One region of the Arthrobacter sp. SRS-W-1-2016 genome, then DNA from elsewhere that is predicted to be linked to it. Evidence: riboswitches for the same ligand, from Rfam matches in the RefSeq annotation. Region 1 holds a riboswitch; each other region holds the start of a gene.
The links. Region 1 has a riboswitch for thiamine pyrophosphate ahead of BMF89_RS12215 (ECF transporter S component). Riboswitches for the same ligand answer to the same signal wherever they lie in the genome.

Region 1 (4,208 bases):
CCGCCATGAGCCCCACGAGCCGCAGCGCGGCCAAGGTTCCCAGGACAAATCGATGCGGCAGTTTCGCCTTCTGCGCCAGCGCATCGGCAAGATCGGTGGGGTCGGTGCAACTCATCAGGAGGATGGCCGGAAGCGCTATGGCAAGGCCGCGCAGCATGAAGCCGACTCCCAGCTGGAGCGAGCCTTCGCTGATTGACCAGATCCCGACGTCGAGCAGTGTCCTGCCGCTGCCAGCCGAGAGGATCGCTGTGCTCCAGCCGCCCAGCACCGCCGCGATGATCAACGGCCAGCCACGCTGCCAGAGCAAACGCACGGTAAGGCCCGCGAGCGGGAACAACGCCAGTTCGCCCAAGAGCGCCGTCGAAGCCGACACCAGGTCGATGGACAACGCCAGCACCAGGGTGATCAGGAAGACCGACACGAACTTGGCCAACGGATTGGCGCGTGTCAGGAGGGCATTGTTGCCGCGCAGGGTCAAGGCTTCCCTCATGCCGCACCTGCTTCCTGCCGGGCCCCGCCCTGGAGCACAGGCTCGAGCCGCATCTCGGTGCCACCCAGGACGGAGCTGAATTCCCGATCGTGAGTCACCGACACAACGGAGGTTCCTGCATCGAGCAGTTCGGACAGGAACGAGGCAAGCTCAGCCCACGTGTTCGCGTCCTGGCCAAAGGTGGGCTCGTCCAGCACCAGGACCCGGGGGTGCGCGGCGAGCACCGTGGCCACTGACAGCCGGCGCTTTTCGCCCCCGGAGAGCGTGTACGGATTGGCGTCCACCAGATGCCGAAGGCGCAGACGCTCCAGCAATTCGTCCACCCGCTCCTCGCCGTGGCCAAGGTGCTTGGGGCCGAACATGAGCTCGTCGAGCACGCGGCCGGTGACAAACTGGTGCTCCGGCTCCTGGAAGACCGTCCCGATGCGCGAGATCAACTGCTGGGCCTTCCACTTGAACGGGTCCGTGCCGGCGCCGTCGCTGAGCCCGACGGCGGCAGTCACCGCGCCGGACACCGGCGCCAGCAGCCCCGCGAGGGTCAAAGCGAAGGTGGATTTTCCCGCGCCGTTGGGGCCCGTGATGGTCAGTGCCTGCCCGGCGAGCACCTCGGCGTCGAGACCGGACTGCACGGGAAGCGGCGGGATCGTCGTGAAACCCCGGCGCCGCGACCGTTCACGGGACACTGCGAGCTCCCGGGAGGCGAGGAGCAACTCCCCACCCGACGCCCCGGAGCTCCCCGCCTCGAAGCCGGCCGCTGTACCCGAACGTGGCCTGGTGGCCGGGACGTACCCGGGCACCCAGACGCCCGCAGCAATGAGCATGTCCCTCGCCTGAACCAACACCGTCTCGGGATCGCCGTCCAGGAGAACCGCCGGCGTCGAGCCCCCCGCAGAGGAGGAACTGCCCGGCTGGAGCACCACGATCCGGTCCACGAGGTCTTTCCAGACGGAGACCCTGTGCTCCACCACCACCAACGTGGCGCCGGTCTTGTCGAGGCAGCGGCCCACGGCGTCACGGACCTCCAGCACGCCGGCGGGGTCCAGGTTGGCGGTCGGCTCGTCCAGCAGGATCAAGCCCGGCCGCATCGCCAAGATGCCGGCCAGCGCAAGGCGCTGTTTCTGCCCGCCGGAGAGGGCCGACGTCGGGTGGTCGAGCGCAAAGTTGCCGCTCGCACTATTCCGCAGCCCGACGTCGTCGAGCGCTTCACCGACGCGCTTCCAGATCTCTTCCCGGGGCACGCAAAGGTTCTCGGCACCGAACGCGACGTCGTCGCCCAACCGGGAAAGCACCACCTGGGTTTCCGGGTCCTGCTGCATGAGTCCGGCACGGCCCCGCTGGGCCCTCGGCGACACACCGTCCACCAGCAACGAGCCGGTCTCGTCGGCGTCGTCCCCTTCCTCGCCCAGCACACCGGCCAGTGCATGCAGGAGCGTCGACTTGCCCGCGCCCGAGGGGCCGAGCAGGAGCACGCGCTCGCCCGGGCGGATGTCCAGGTCGAGGGCATGGATGGCCTGCGTGGTGCGGCCGGCGTGCCGCCAGCCCCAACCTTGCGCGGAGATGGCGGCGGGTCGCACCGCTGCAGAGGTGCCGGAATCAGGACTGGGCATCAGGAAAAGACGGGCTCCGAAGCGGCCTTGCGGGACGCGAACGCACTCAGGACACCCGTCTTGGCCAGGCCGCGTGTCGCGACCCAGGACAAAGCTCCGGCAATAACGGCACCGGAAATCGTGCAGAACACGATGTACGCGAGCTTGTCGACCGGTTCGAAGGCGATGTTCCAGCCCCACGGCAGGAAGGAATCGTTGAGGCCGCAGAACAGGCCCGCGCCGGCACCGGCCAGCAGTGACACCGGCAGGTTGAACTTCTTGTACATGAAGGCCAGGAAGATGAGTTCCGCGCCAAGGCCCTGGAGCAGGCCCGAGATCAGTACCGTGGTGCCGTACTGCGAACCCATGATGAGCTCACTGGTGGCAGCCACCGTCTCGCAGAAAATTGCAGCACCGGGCTTGCGCACGATGAGCATGCCCAAGACTGCCGGAATCATCCACCCGCCGGCGATCAGGCCGCTCAGGGGCGGGTAGCCGGCGGACATAGGCGTGGCAACCAGAGCCATCTGGTCCCATGCCCAGAAGATCACGCCACCGGCGATGGAGATCAGCGCCGCCACGACAATGTCCACGACGCGCCAATTGTAGGCAGGCTTGGTGAGGCCCGGCCTTGCAGAAATACCAGTCATTTTGTCCTCCTGAGGAACAGGAGGGGAAAGTGTTTCCGGTTTCCTGCGGGCGGCTTCCGCCGTGCCGGTTCCGGACACTATGAGAACTCGACTCCCTTGCGCCGGTACTAGCCGGATCAGGTTCGAGGGTCTGCGGCTGTCCGCACTCTCAGCGCCCGTCCTCCGTACCGCATTGCTGCGAGCCCGACGGCGGCGCTCCCCTGTCGTTATCAATCCGCCCTTTTGGGCGTGGTTCAGTTTACACCTTGACTCGGTTGCGGGCGCTGTGCCGGAACGCGAATCGACGGATTCTGCTGGATCACTCGCGGGTTGGGCGCAGTCCGGCCCGGAATGACGCGGGCGGCCGCGGAAACTGGGAGAATGATCCAGCAGAATGTGACGCAGAAGCGCAGGCAAAGGAGCGGTCTTGGCAGGGATTGACGAAGCGAACAGCACGGCCGAACCGAGACTCGCCGCGAGCGTGATCCTGGTCCGCGACGCCGCGGTTCCGGAGGGCTCTCAAGATGCGGCGTGCGCTTTGGAAGTGTTCGTCCAGCACCGGGTGACCACGATGGACTTTGCCGCGGGAATGGTCGTTTTCCCCGGCGGGCGGGTGGACCATGCGGACAGCTCCGGCTGGGACTTCGCGGACGACGTCGTGGAGCGGCACGCCGCCGCGTGGCACCGGAGCAGCATCGCCGTCGAGCCCTCTTCCGCCCGCTTCAACGCCGGCCGCGTACTGGCGGCCGCACAGCGCGAGGTTTTCGAAGAGGCCGGGGTGAAGCTCGACGCCGCCACCCTCCGTCCGTGGGCCAACTGGGTCACCCCGGCAGACCAGCCCAAGCGCTTCGACACCTACTTCTACCTGGCCTGCCCGGTTTCCGGTGCCGAGCCAAGGCACCAGACCACGGAAGCGTCATCCTCCCTGTGGATGCCGGTCCGCGCAATCCTTGATGCCGAAGCCGCCGGAACGCTCAAGCTCATGCCGCCCACCTTGGCTCTGCTGGATGAGCTCCTCGCCCTCGGCACGATGGAAGCGGTGCTGGGGGAGAGCCGGGACATCGTTCCCGTGCGTCCAAAGCCGGGGGCCCTGCAGGAGTTCTTCCGGCTGAGGCACCAGCCGCCATCCGGTGCTCCGGAACTGCCCTGAAGTGGGGTTAGGCTGGGGACGGTCCTGTTTCCTCCCGCAAGGAGTCCCGGAATGAACTTCTTCTTCAAACTGCTCGGTACCGGCGTAAGCATCGGCGCAGGCTTCGCCGGCACCAAGCTCGTCAACGCCCTGTGGGAAAAAACCACAGGCAACAAGCCACCCAAGGGCAACGACGACATGGAAGCGAGCCTGCGTTCCGCCCTGACCTTCGCCCTGATTTCCGCCGCTGTCAGCGCCGTCATCCAGGTTGTAGCGGGGCGGGGTACGAAGCGCGCCATCTCGCACTTCGAAAAGACACAGGACGTCGTCTAAGCGGACGGCCCGTCGTTAGCGCCCGCGCTCCCGCTATCCCG
Region 2 (4,208 bases), on a different contig from region 1:
AGCCCCTGTACGAAGAGATCGCCGGCTACTTGCAGGAAACCGGTGCCCTCCACCGCGTTGCGGCTGGAGGACACCGGCCTCATGATTCAGTTGAAGGAGACCGGATGATCCGGTCCTTCATCGCGGATGTCAGCCGCGCCGGATCAGTGCAAGCTTCCTGATCAGTCCAAGCTTCCTGATCAGTTCAGGCTTCCTGACGTCACTCAACGTTTTCCTGCGGGAACCTCGAGCTCGGGCAAGTAGACCTTGCCGCCGGATGCCAGGAATTCCTGGCTCTTTTCGCGCATCCCGCTGTACATCTCCGCGATGGCCGCCTGGGAATCCGCCGAGCCGTATTCGTCGCGGATGTCCTGGCTGATGCGCATGGAGCAGAATTTCGGTCCGCACATGGAGCAGAAATGCGCCGTCTTGGCCGGTTCCGCCGGGAGAGTCTCGTCGTGGAACGATTCGGCCGTGACCGGATCCAATGACAGCGCAAACTGGTCACGCCAGCGGAACTCGAAGCGGGCCTTGGACAGGGCATCGTCGCGTTCATGGGCGCCGGGGTGTCCCTTCGCAAGGTCAGCGGCGTGGGCGGCGATTTTGTACGTGATCACGCCGGTCTTGACGTCGTCCTTGTTCGGCAGGCCCAGGTGTTCCTTCGGGGTGACGTAGCAGAGCATCGCGGTTCCGTAGCGTGCGATCTCCGTGGCGCCGATGGCCGAAGTGATGTGGTCGTAGCCCGGGGCAACGTCGGTCACGAGCGGGCCGAGGGTGTAGAACGGTGCGCCGTCGCACAGCTCCTGCTGCCGCTCGACGTTCTCGCGGACGAGGTGGAACGGGATGTGCCCGGGGCCTTCCACCATGACCTGCACGTCGTACTTCCACGCCCGCTTCGTGAGCTCCGCGAGAGTGTCGAGCTCGGCGAACTGCGCGGCGTCGTTGGCGTCTGCCGTCGCTCCCGGACGCAAGCCGTCGCCGAGCGAGAACGCGACATCGTACTTGGCAAAGATTTCGCAGAGTTCGTCGAAATGCGTGTAGAGGAAGTTTTCCTCATGGTGCGCCAGGCACCAGCCCGCCATGATGGAACCGCCGCGGGAAACGATGCCAGTCACGCGGTTCGCCGTCAGCGGCACGTAGCGCAGCAACACGCCGGCGTGGATGGTCATGTAGTCGACGCCCTGCTCGCACTGTTCGATGACGGTGTCGCGGAAGATCTCCCAGGTGAGCTTGTTGGCTTCGCCATTGACCTTCTCAAGGGCCTGGTAAATCGGCACGGTGCCGATCGGCACGGGGGAGTTGCGGATGATCCATTCGCGGGTGGTGTGGATGTCGTCGCCGGTGGACAGGTCCATGACGGTGTCGGCGCCCCATTGGGTGGCCCACTGCAACTTGTCCACTTCTTCGGCGATGGAGCTGGTGACGGCCGAGTTGCCGATGTTGGCGTTGATCTTCACCAGGAACGCCTTGCCGATGATCATCGGTTCGGATTCGGGGTGGTTGATGTTGTTGGGGATGATGGCCCGGCCGGCGGCGACTTCACTGCGGACCAGTTCCACATCGCAGTTCTCGCGAAGCGCGACGAACTGCATTTCGGGCGTCACGATGCCCTGTCTGGCGTAATGCATCTGCGTGACGGTCTTGCCCTCGACGGCGCGGCGGGGCACCGGCTGTGCGCCCTTCCACTCCGCGGAGGCGGCGCCGCGGCGCACGGCCGACTTGCCGTCGTCGAGCAGGTTCCGTTCGCGGCCGCTGTAGGCCTCGGTGTCGCCGCGGGCTTCGATCCACTCGCTGCGGAACGGCTCGAGGCCAACCACGGGATCACTTCCTGGCCCGGCGGTGCGGTACACCTGGAAAGGCGCGTTGGCCTCGCCGTTGGGGGATGGCTCCAGGGCGATTTCCGTGACCGGAACCCGGATTCCCGTCTCAGTGTCTTCCAGGAACACGAGGGAATGCGACTTGAGGGACTGGGTCACTTCTTGAGCCGATCCGTTTTGGGTAGGGCTCAGCTGTGTTTCTTTGGTACTCAAAGGATTACTCACTTCCTTCGCCGGCATTACCCGGACAGGTTCAACGGTCGCAGGCCGCGTCAGCCCGATCTCAGCCCTTGCAAGGGCCCCCGTGTGGTCGTAGACGAAGCTACCACAGCCGGGAGTCCTTGAGACAGATGTGACCGAGGACAGACGTCACTGCCCTGGCGACGGCGCCTGAGTCTAGGGTGGATTCATGGCGGAAATCATCGAATTCAGCGGCGCCGTCCTCACCGGGCCGGAAGAGGATCTGCGCGGCCTCTGGTCGGTCGACGGACGGCTGACCTTTGTCCGACCCCTCGCGAAGCCGGACGTCGTGCTGGACGGATGGGTGCTGCCCGGCTTGGTCGACGCGCATTGCCATGTTGGCTTGGGCAAGGGCGGAGCCGTCGACGAGGAGACTGCCCGCTTGCAGGCGACGGCGGACCGGAATGCCGGGACACTCTTGATCCGCGACGCCGGTTCCGCGAGCGACACGCGCTGGCTGCAGCGCCGGACGGACATGCCGAGGATCATCCGGGCAGGCAGGCACATCGCGAGGCGACGGCGGTACATTCCCGGCCTGGCCGAGGAAGTCGAACCGGAGGATCTGGTGGAGGCGGTGCGCAAGCAGGCACGGTCCGGAGACGGCTGGGTCAAGATCGTCGGGGACTGGATCGACCGCTCCGCCGGGGATCTCGGCCCGTCCTTTCCGGCGGCCATCGTCAAGGACGCCGTCGCGGCGGCGCACGACGAGGGGGCCCGGGTGACCGCCCATTGCTTCGCCGAAGGGACGATCGACGACATGCTCGACGCCGGCATCGACTGCATCGAGCACGCGACTGGTCTCCTCCCGCACCATATTCCCCGGCTGCTGGACCAAGGCGTACCGATCGTCCCCACCCTCATCAACATTGCGACGTTCCCGGACATCGCGAAGCAGGCGGAAGCGAAGTTCCCCCGTTACGCCGCCCACATGATCGCGCTCTGGGAGCGTCGGCATGAGCGGGTCCTCGAGGCGTTCGACGCCGGAGTGCGGGTATATGCCGGAACCGACGCCGGCAGCGTCATCAAGCACGGCCGGATCGGCGAGGAGATCCTGGAACTGCACCAGGCGGGCCTGCCGCCGGCCGCCGCGCTCGACGCGGCCTGCTGGTCCGCCCGCGAGTGGCTGGGTGCCGACGGCATCAGCGAAGGCGCCAGTGCCGACGTCGTGCTCTACGCAAACGATCCCCGCGCGTCCCTTGAGGCGGTGCTGAAGCCGCAATGCACCGTGTTGCGGGGACGCCTTTTCGGAAGTGCCGGGCATTAGGAATAAATTGAAGCTTCAAGTAATTTAGATGTATAGAGGTTGCCGAAGGGCGGCGCCACAAAAGCCGGGAGTTGCACATGACCATCACATCCAGCCAGGATCTCCTTCCTGCCGAACTCACCATGGGCACCGTCATGCTCAAAGTGGGGGACATGAAGCTCATGGGCGACTACTACCAAAGGGCGCTCGGCCTGGACATCGTCGCCGAGCAAGACGGCGGACTCTACTTCGGCCGGCTCGGCAAGCCGTTGGTGCACCTCGCTCCCGCCTCCGGTCTCCAGATCCCGGGCCGCGGAGAGGCCGGACTCTTCCACACGGCTCTGCTCTTCGCGGACCAGTCCTCGCTCGCCGCAACTGTTGCCTCCGCAGCGCAGTACGAGCCCCACGCCTTTGTCGGCAGCGCCGACCACCTGGTCAGCGAGGCCTTCTACTTCACCGACCCCGAGGGCAACGGAATCGAGCTCTACTACGACAAGCCCCGCGAAGGCTGGGAGTGGAACGGCGGTTCGGTCGTCATGGACAGCCTGCCGCTCCCGCCGCAGCGCTACCTCCAGCAGTACCTGAGCGAAACGGCGGTGGCCGGCCAGCACGAGGCGGGCGCCGGCGTCGGGCATGTCCACCTCCAAGTGGGGGACGTCAAGACCGCCCATGACTTCTACGTCGACACCTTGGGCTTCGAGCAGACGGCCGGCTGGCACGGGCAGGCACTGTTCGTCTCCGCCGGGGGCTACCACCACCACATGGCCATGAACGTCTGGAACAGCCGCGGTGCGGGCCCGCGCAAGGACACGCTCGGTCTCGGCGAGGTGGTCATTGAAGTGCCGTCAGGCGACGACGTCGGCGCGCTCGCCGACCGCCTCAAGGTTGCCGGCATCGCCTCCCACCACACCGGCCAGGAGCTGCGCTTC
Region 3 (4,208 bases), on a different contig from region 1:
GGCTCGGGGCTCCGCCGGTTCCCATGATGAGGCGCGAGCCGAACTCAACACCATCGATTACCAGGGCGTCGGTTCGGGTGCTTGCTGCGTGAGTGCTTCCTATGGTCATTGTTCAGCCTCCCTGTACTGCGGTCACGATTTCGAGTTCGTCGCCCTCTGCGAGCGCGGTGGCAGCCCACTGGCTGCGCGGCACCACTTCGGAATTGCGTGCGACGGCGACGCCGATCTTGCGTCCGTCGGCCGCCTGGCCGCTGGGGTCAACAACCCGTCCGGTGATGTGGCTGACGAGTGTGGTCACGGACGCGCCGTCGCCCAGTGTGTGGTCTGCGCCGTTCAATTTGATGTTCATGCGTGGTCCTTCGGAAGGGGATGTGGGGTGTCGGCCGATGGGCCGCCTGTGGATGCCCTTGCTGCTGACAGCGGGCGGGAGAAGCGGTCCGGGCGGAATTTGTTCCACCGCGGATCGACGGTGCCATCCATGAGTCCGACGCAGATTTGCGCCGCTGCAGGGGTGAGGAGCACGCCGTGCCGGAAAAAGCCGCTGGCCACGATGAGGCCGGGCACGGTTCCTTCGCGACCTTCGACACGGCCCAACAGCGGTGCGTTGTCCGGTGTGCCAGGGCGGGCACGGGCGGTCGCCTCGAGGAGTTCCAGTTCGGCGACAGCCGGAACCAGTACCTGGGCGTCGCGGAGCAATTGGTACACGCCCCCTGCTGACACCGGGTTGGCTCCTCCCCCGGACGCCGACAAACCGTCTTCGCGTTGCGTTGCGCCGATCACCACGGTCCCGTCGTCGCGGGGAACGATATACACGGGCACTCCGCGCACCATCCCACGGACGGTGGCGGTGACAAGGGGCTGCAGATGCTCCGGGACGCGCAGCCGCAGTATGTCGCCGTACACGGGACGCAATGGCAGCGACAATCCATCCGGCAGGCCGTTCAAGCGGGCAGCATCAAGTCCGTTGGCTACTACTGTTTCCGTGGCGAGAACGTTGGCGCCCGAGCCGAGCACCGTCCCGACGACGCGCCCGTCCTCCCACAGGAGGCCCGCCGCAGTGTCGTGGACCGCAAACCCGTCCCCTGCCCCCGCGATCCAGCTCGAATCGCCGGGCTGGTGGTTTGCCAAGGCGGCGAGAATCGCGGCCGAGAGCCGGCGCGGATCCACTTGGTGATCGCCCGGGATATCGAAAGCACAGGAAATCTGCGGGCTCAAGAGCGGCTCTCGCTCCCGCGCCTCGCGCAACGGAACGGATTCCACCACCAAGCCATGGGCGAGCTGGACGTCCCGAAGGTCGGCGAGCGCCCGGCGGTCCGCGGCGTCCGCACCGACGGCGAGGGTCGGCGTCGTGCGGTAACCCGTGCCGCGCCCGGCGCTTGAGCCGGTCACATTGCGTTCGAAGCCCGGCCACAACGCCGATGATTCGAGCATGAGCTCCAGGAGGTCCTCTTCCTGGTAGTGCAATTCGCTGACGGGCGCCAGCATTCCCGCTGCCGCGAACGTAGCGCCGCTGGCCGGTGCGGGATCGATGAGGGCAACCGAACGGCCGGATCTGCGGGCTTCCCCCGCGATGCCGAGGCCAATGACACCGCCCCCGATCACCGCGACATCCGCGTGGAGGGGCCCGTTCCGGGTGTTTGCTTCTTCCATGGAGTCCTTCCCTACGCCGGTACTAGCCGGATCAGGTCAAGCGGTCGGCGCTGAAGCCCTCTCAGCCGCGCGGCGATTGTGACCGCCGCCGCGGCTCCCGCGGTACCAGCCCAGTTTAGAGGAACTACTCTGTTTCCATGACCCAGCACGATGTCCACACCACCGCCCGCCTGTACCTCTGCACCGACGCCCGCAAGCAACAGGGTGATTTTGAGCAATTTGTCGATGCCGCATTCGAGGGCGGCGTGGACATCATCCAGCTGCGTGACAAGACGATTGAAGCCGCCGAGGAACTGGAACTCCTGGAGATCCTGCAATCCGTGGCGCACCGTCACGGCCGTCTCTGGGCAGTCAACGACCGGGCGGACGTCGCTTCCCTCTCGGGTGCACCGGTGTTCCATATCGGCCAAAAGGACATTCCGCTGCGCTCGGCCCGGAAGCTGCTCCACGACCCCACCATCATCGGCCTCTCCACGCACACGCCGGAACAGATCGACGCGGCCATCGCCGCGTCGCCTGGCCGCAGCGGCCTGGACTACTTCTGCGTCGGGCCGGTGTGGGCCACCCCTACCAAGCCGGGACGCTCCGCCGTCGGGCTCGATCTGGTGAAGTACGCCGCCAGCGCGGTGAAGCAGGCAGACGCTGAGACAGTCGGCGGCGTGGTGCTCCCCTGGTTCGCGATCGGGGGCATCGATCTGGGCAACGTCGAAGAGGTAGTGGAGGCCGGTGCAAGCCGCATCGTAGTGGTCCGCGCCATCACCGAGGCAGAGGATCCGACGGCGGCAGCCCAGGCACTCCTGGCCGCCCTTGACGCTGCGGCGGCCTAGCGAGACGCCGAAAGATTTTGGAGTTACCCTGACTTTCGTGTCACATCAGCGGATAGCCCCGAATGTCAGTGAAACGTCGAATCAGCTCGCGGAAGCACTGGCGGCGCTTCGGACTGAACTCGAGCTGCCTGCAGGCTATCCCGCTGAAGCGCTGCGCGACGCCGAAGCGGCGGTTTCCGGACACACCCTGCCGGTGCAGGACCTCACGGACGTTCCGTTCATCACGATCGACCCGGCCTCTTCCACGGATCTCGATCAGGCGCTCTTCATCGACCGGTCCGGCGATGGTTACAGGGTCCTCTACGCCATCTCCGATGTGCCCTCCTTCGTGCCCCCGGGAGGAGCGCTCGACGCCGAAACCCGCCACCGCGGGCAAACGTACTATGCCCCGGACGGCCGCATACCGCTGCACCCCGAGATCATCAGCGAGCACGCCGGAAGCCTGTTGGCCGGCCAGACGTGCGGCGCGTTCGTGTGGGACTTCGAACTCGACGCCGAAGCGGAGTTCCGCACCGTCTCTGTGGGTCGGGCAAGCGTACGCAGCCGCGCCAAGCTCGACTACAAAGGCGTGCAGGCGGAGATCGATTCCGGCGCGGCCGATCCCGTCCTTCATCTCCTCAAGGAGGTCGGACTCAAGCGGGTGGAACTCGAACGCCGCCGCGGCGGAGCCAGCCTGAACATGCCTGAGCAGGAAATCGTGCAGCTGCCCGACGGCGAGGGCTACAGGATCGTCGCAGCTCCCTCGCTGCCGGTGGAGGACTGGAACGCCCAGATTTCGCTCATGACCGGGATGGCAGCCGCCCAGCTGATGCTCGACGGCAAAGTGGGAATCCTACGGACCATGCCCGCCCCCGATGAGCGTTCGTTGCTCCATTTCAAACGGCAAACCGGGGCGCTTGGCAAACCTTGGACCGAGGGGACCAGCTATGGCGAGTACCTGCGGAGCCTCGATGCCAAGGACCCCCGGCAACTGGCCATCCTCCATTCAGCGGGACTGCTTTTCCGTGGTGCCGGCTACACGCCTTTCGACGGCGAGGTCCCGGACAGCGTGATGCAGTCCGCCATCGGGGCACCCTATGCCCACACCACCGCTCCGTTGCGCCGGCTGGTCGATCGATTTGTCCTGGTCATCTGCGAAGCGCTCAGCAATGGAACCGAGATACCAGCATGGGCCCGGGACGCTTTGCCGAGCCTGCCCGAGATCATGGCGTCATCCGACCAGCTGGCCGCGAAAATGGAGCACCTGGCCCTGGACACGGTGGAGGCAGCGCTCCTTGTCAACCACATCGGACAGGAATTCGACGCCGTGGTGATTTCCGGATCGAAGCCCGCCAAAAACAACGGAAATGGCAACGGGAACAGCCACAACGGCAACAACGGAAACGGCAACGGAAACGGAGCCCAGCACGGCCCCTACGGTGTCGTGCAGATCGCCGAGCCCGCGGTCACCGCTCGTTGCGATGGCGAAATGGAGTCCGGAACGAAGGTCCGCGTGAAACTGCTTCACGCGGACATTGCCACCCGCCAAATCACCTTCGAGCTCCTCCCGTAGCGCACTTCGTTCGCGGGCCCGGGACCGCGATCCGGGGTTTATTGTCCCCAGACGCTAGACTGTGTAAGTAGTAATGGATGCCCGGTCGTTGATTCAGTTCATTTTTTGACATCAACAAGCCCGCCCCTACGCGATCTTGAGATACACCAGCTGGTCCCCAGTGCCAGTATTTAGATAGC
Region 4 (4,208 bases), on a different contig from region 1:
ATCCCCCCAACACGGTCACCCGTGTCCGCGCTCCGCGCCCGCATGTTGAGTCCACCAGCAGCTCGGACCGCGTCACGAGCGTCAAGGGCTCCACTCGCCTTGAAGCCAAGAAGCAGCGCCGCCGCGAGTCCCGCGAGACCGGCCGCCGCCGCCAGGTCATCACCGAGGCCGAATTCCTGGCCCGCCGTGAGTCCGTCGACCGCCAGATGATCGTTCGCCAGCGCGACGACAGGATCCAGATTGGTGTCCTCGAAGACGGCGTGCTCGCGGAGCACTTCGTGTCGAAGACACAACAGGACTCCCTCATCGGCAACGTTTACCTGGGCAAGGTCCAGAACGTGCTGCCGTCGATGGAAGCGGCATTCGTCGACATCGGACGCGGCCGCAACGCAGTGCTCTACGCCGGCGAAGTCAACTGGGATGCCGTCACCCTGGAAGGCAAACCGCGCCGCATTGAAAACGCGCTGAAGTCAGGCGATTCCGTGCTGGTCCAGGTGACCAAGGACCCCGTGGGCCACAAGGGCGCGCGCCTGACGAGCCAGATTTCGCTTCCCGGCCGCTACCTCGTGTACGTGCCGGGCGGGTCAATGACGGGAATTTCCCGCAAGCTGCCCGACGTCGAGCGCAACCGCCTGAAGAAGATCCTCAAAGATCGCCTCCCGGAGAACGCGGGCGTCATTGTCCGCACGGCCGCCGAGGGTGCATCCGAGGAAGAGCTGACGCACGATATCAACCGCTTGCGGGCCCAGTGGGAAGGCATCGAAAGCCAGTCCACGTCCACCAAGATCCTGGCCCCGGAGCTCCTGTACGGCGAACCGGACCTCACCATCAAGGTTGTCCGCGACGTCTTCAACGAGGACTTCTCCAAGCTGATCGTCTCCGGCGACGAAGCCTGGGACACCATCGAGGCCTATGTCACGTACGTGGCGCCGGATCTGGTGGGACGCCTTGAGAAGTGGACCTCGGACCAGGACATTTTCTCGGCATGGCGCGTGGACGAGCAGATCCACAAGGCGCTGGAACGCAAGGTCTTCCTGCCCTCCGGTGGTTCGCTCGTGATCGACCGCACCGAGGCCATGACGGTTGTGGACGTCAACACCGGGAAGTTCACCGGCAGCGGTGGCAACCTCGAGGAAACCGTCACCAAGAACAACCTTGAGGCTGCCGAGGAAGTGGTGCGCCAGCTGCGCTTGCGCGACATCGGCGGAATCATCGTCATCGACTTCATTGACATGGTCCTTGAATCCAACCGTGACCTCGTATTGCGTCGCCTCGTCGAGTGCCTCGGCCGGGACCGAACCAAGCACCAGGTCGCCGAAGTGACGTCGCTTGGCTTGGTCCAGATGACCCGCAAGCGCATGGGCACCGGCCTGCTTGAGGTCTTCGGCGAGCAGTGCGAGACGTGCGCAGGGCGCGGAATCGTCACGCACGACGAGCCTGTCGAGCACCGTCGGGCCAACGTGGTGGCAGCTGAACACCACCACCCACGCACTGAGTCACAGCCGGCCGTCCGCCCGGAGCAGCGCAAGCGCCGCCGCGGCAGGGGCGCGGGCCAGGGAACTGCCGAACTCCCGGTCACACCTCCGGTGCCGGTCCACACGGTCGAATCCACCGATCCGAACCGGCAGGCAGCCACCCGCGCCGCCCTTGCCACCATCGCGGCGGCAGCACACGCTGCCCACCTGCACGACGACGAGCTCCACCACGCGGCGGAATTGCTCGCTGACGGGCACGTAGCCGAAGCAACTCCCGCAACCCCGGCCGCCCCGGCTCCTGCCGCTGCATCGGGTGGCGAGGAACGTTCGAAGCCTGTGCTGCGGTTCGGCGGCGAGGAAGTGGCCCTGCCCTTCGTCCACCACGAGGAAGAGCCAGCGAGCGGCGCCCCTGCCATGAGCCTGGATCTGTTGGCTCAGGCGTTCGCGGGACTCGGGGAGGCGCCCGGCACCACCCCGGCAGCCGCGGAACCCCAGGGAACCCCCGCAGAGGCCCGCGCGGGCGTTGCAAGCGGTGAATCCCCGGACTCGGGTTCGCGTGGACGCCGAGGCCGCCGCAACCGCAGTGCCAGCCGTGCCCAGGGTGCCGCCAACGCCACCAACGTCGAGCACCACGAGGTCGCTGTGGCTGCCTCCGGTGGGGCCGCGCACGAGGCCAAGGCACCGGACGCTGCACCGGCCAAGTCGACGCCGGCAGCGGAGCCGATCATTCTCGGAGTCGGCGTGCCCAAGTCACAGCTCTAGGCGCAATACCTTGCAGAGGCCCCGGCCGTTCCACTCTCGTGGAAACGGCCGGGGCTTCTGCGTTTCCCGCTGTTTCACCTGGCCCCCGCACGCCCCGGTTGCATTGGGCGATTTCAGCAGGCGGGGTGTGATCCGGGTTAAACTAGGGGACCGACACGGGGTGCCGCGCACCAAGCCGGCTGAGACCAAACCCGTTGAACCTGTCCGGTTAGCACCGGCGAAGGGATGTCTCGCATGACTGTTTCGGCGCAATCGGCCGTCTACCCGCTCAAGGCTGCCCGGAACCCTATCCCCAGGGTCCTCAGCATCGCCGGCTCGGATCCCTCGGGTGGTGCCGGGATCCAAGCCGACCTGAAAAGCATTGCGGCCAACGGCGGCTACGGCATGGCCGTCATCACGGCGCTCACCGTACAAAACACGCGAGGAGTCACTGCCGTCCATGTGCCTCCCGTGGAGTTCCTGCGCCAGCAATTGGATGCCATCAGCGACGACATCACGGTCGATGCCGTCAAAATCGGCATGCTCGGGGACACCGCGGTCATCCACGAAGTCCGCCGCTGGCTCGGCGAGGCGCGTCCCGCCGTCGTCGTGCTGGATCCGGTGATGATCGCCACCAGTGGCGACCGGCTCCTCGCGGAATCCGCTGAAACCGCGCTGCGGGAGCTGCTGCCCCTCGCCGACCTGGTCACCCCCAACCTTCCCGAATTGGCCATGCTGCTTGGCGAAGCTGAGGCGACTGACTGGGCATCGGCGCTGGAGCAGGGCAAGCGACTGGCAGCTGCCTGCGGAAACACCGTCCTGGTGAAGGGCGGACACCTGCAGGGAGCGGGCTGCCCCGATGCCCTGGTCAACACCGGGGGAGTCCTGAGCCAGGACGTGGTGGAATTCGCCGGCCAACGTGTGGAGACCCGCAACAGCCACGGCACGGGATGTTCCCTGTCGTCGGCGATGGCTACGGCGAAGGCGCGGCTCGGCGATTGGGAATCTGCCCTGCGCGTGGTCAAGCCTTGGCTACAGGAGGCGCTGACCCAGTCCGAGGTGCTGGAAGTGGGGAAGGGCAACGGGCCGATCCATCATTTCCACGCACTCCAGCAAGAGCTGCAGCCAGGGGATTTCGCCGTCCGGATGTGGAACGCAGCCCAATCGGAACTTGCGGCTATTTATGGCCTGGACTTCATCCAACATTTGCAAACCGGCGCCCTCGGCGAAGCGCAGTTCAGCTACTACCTGTCCCAGGATGCCATCTATCTCAACGGCTATTCCAGGGTCCTGGCCAGGGCAAGCGCCCTTGCCCCCAGCGAAAACGAACAGCTGTTCTGGGCCCGCGGCTCGCAGATGTGCCTTGAAGTCGAGTCCGAGCTCCATCGGAATTGGCTCAGCGGACGGCAGGTAAGCGAAAAACAAGGCCCCGTCACCAAGGCCTACGTCGACCACTTGCTCGCGGCGTCGGCGTCGGGCAGCTATGCCGTGCTGTTGGCTGCCGTGCTGCCCTGCTACTGGTTGTACGCCGAGGTGGGACGGCAGCTCCACCATGGCTACCTTCAGGCCGGAGCGTCGGACGAGCACCCTTATGCGGACTGGCTGCGTACATACGCGGACGAGGCGTTCGCCGAGGCCACCCGCAAGGCGATCGACATCACGGATGCGGCCGCACGGGCCGCTTCTCCTGCCGAGCGCACGGCCATGATGGAGGCATTCTCCGAATCCTGCCGCTATGAAACTGCGTTCTTTGATGCCCCAAGGCTGCACGGCTGAACCCGTTTCCTGGTGCGGAAGGACGGGATGGCGGCGCCATTCCGTCGGACGCCGCAGCGTGTCGGCGTGAGGATCCGGGATTTTCCCGGCCGGCAGGGTAAGGTTGACGGGCACGGTACCGGATGGCGGCATAGCCAGTCTGTGGCAGCCATCACGTGGCAGCCTCCGGACCTGGCCTCATTTGCAGCCGAAGGCGAAACTAGCGTAATCTAGATC

Region 2: it holds a riboswitch for thiamine pyrophosphate, as region 1 does, so the genes downstream of both, thiC (phosphomethylpyrimidine synthase ThiC) here and BMF89_RS12215 (ECF transporter S component) in region 1, are expected to answer to the same signal.
Region 3: it holds a riboswitch for thiamine pyrophosphate, as region 1 does, so the genes downstream of both, thiO (glycine oxidase ThiO) here and BMF89_RS12215 (ECF transporter S component) in region 1, are expected to answer to the same signal.
Region 4: it holds a riboswitch for thiamine pyrophosphate, as region 1 does, so the genes downstream of both, thiD (bifunctional hydroxymethylpyrimidine kinase/phosphomethylpyrimidine kinase) here and BMF89_RS12215 (ECF transporter S component) in region 1, are expected to answer to the same signal.

The regions. Positions count from the first base shown of each region.
Region 1 is NZ_MTPV01000049.1:53,424-57,631, reverse strand. It holds gene BMF89_RS12225 (energy-coupling factor transporter transmembrane component T) at 1-490, opposite strand, end outside; gene BMF89_RS12220 (ABC transporter ATP-binding protein) at 487-2,097, opposite strand; gene BMF89_RS12215 (ECF transporter S component) at 2,097-2,726, opposite strand; TPP riboswitch at 2,802-2,938, opposite strand; gene BMF89_RS12210 (NUDIX domain-containing protein) at 3,133-3,855, shown strand; gene BMF89_RS12205 (DUF4235 domain-containing protein) at 3,907-4,167, shown strand.
Region 2 is NZ_MTPV01000068.1:69,555-73,762, forward strand. It holds gene BMF89_RS18940 (alpha/beta hydrolase) at 1-161, shown strand, start outside; gene thiC (phosphomethylpyrimidine synthase ThiC) at 204-2,009, opposite strand; TPP riboswitch at 2,005-2,112, opposite strand; gene BMF89_RS18950 (amidohydrolase family protein) at 2,206-3,300, shown strand; gene BMF89_RS18955 (VOC family protein) at 3,378-4,208, shown strand, end outside.
Region 3 is NZ_MTPV01000067.1:18,736-22,943, reverse strand. It holds gene BMF89_RS17365 (thiazole synthase) at 1-109, opposite strand, end outside; gene thiS (sulfur carrier protein ThiS) at 113-349, opposite strand; gene thiO (glycine oxidase ThiO) at 346-1,650, opposite strand; TPP riboswitch at 1,642-1,761, opposite strand; gene thiE (thiamine phosphate synthase) at 1,788-2,477, shown strand; gene BMF89_RS17345 (RNB domain-containing ribonuclease) at 2,515-4,029, shown strand.
Region 4 is NZ_MTPV01000071.1:63,157-67,364, forward strand. It holds gene BMF89_RS19400 (Rne/Rng family ribonuclease) at 1-2,237, shown strand, start outside; TPP riboswitch at 2,384-2,480, shown strand; gene thiD (bifunctional hydroxymethylpyrimidine kinase/phosphomethylpyrimidine kinase) at 2,472-3,992, shown strand.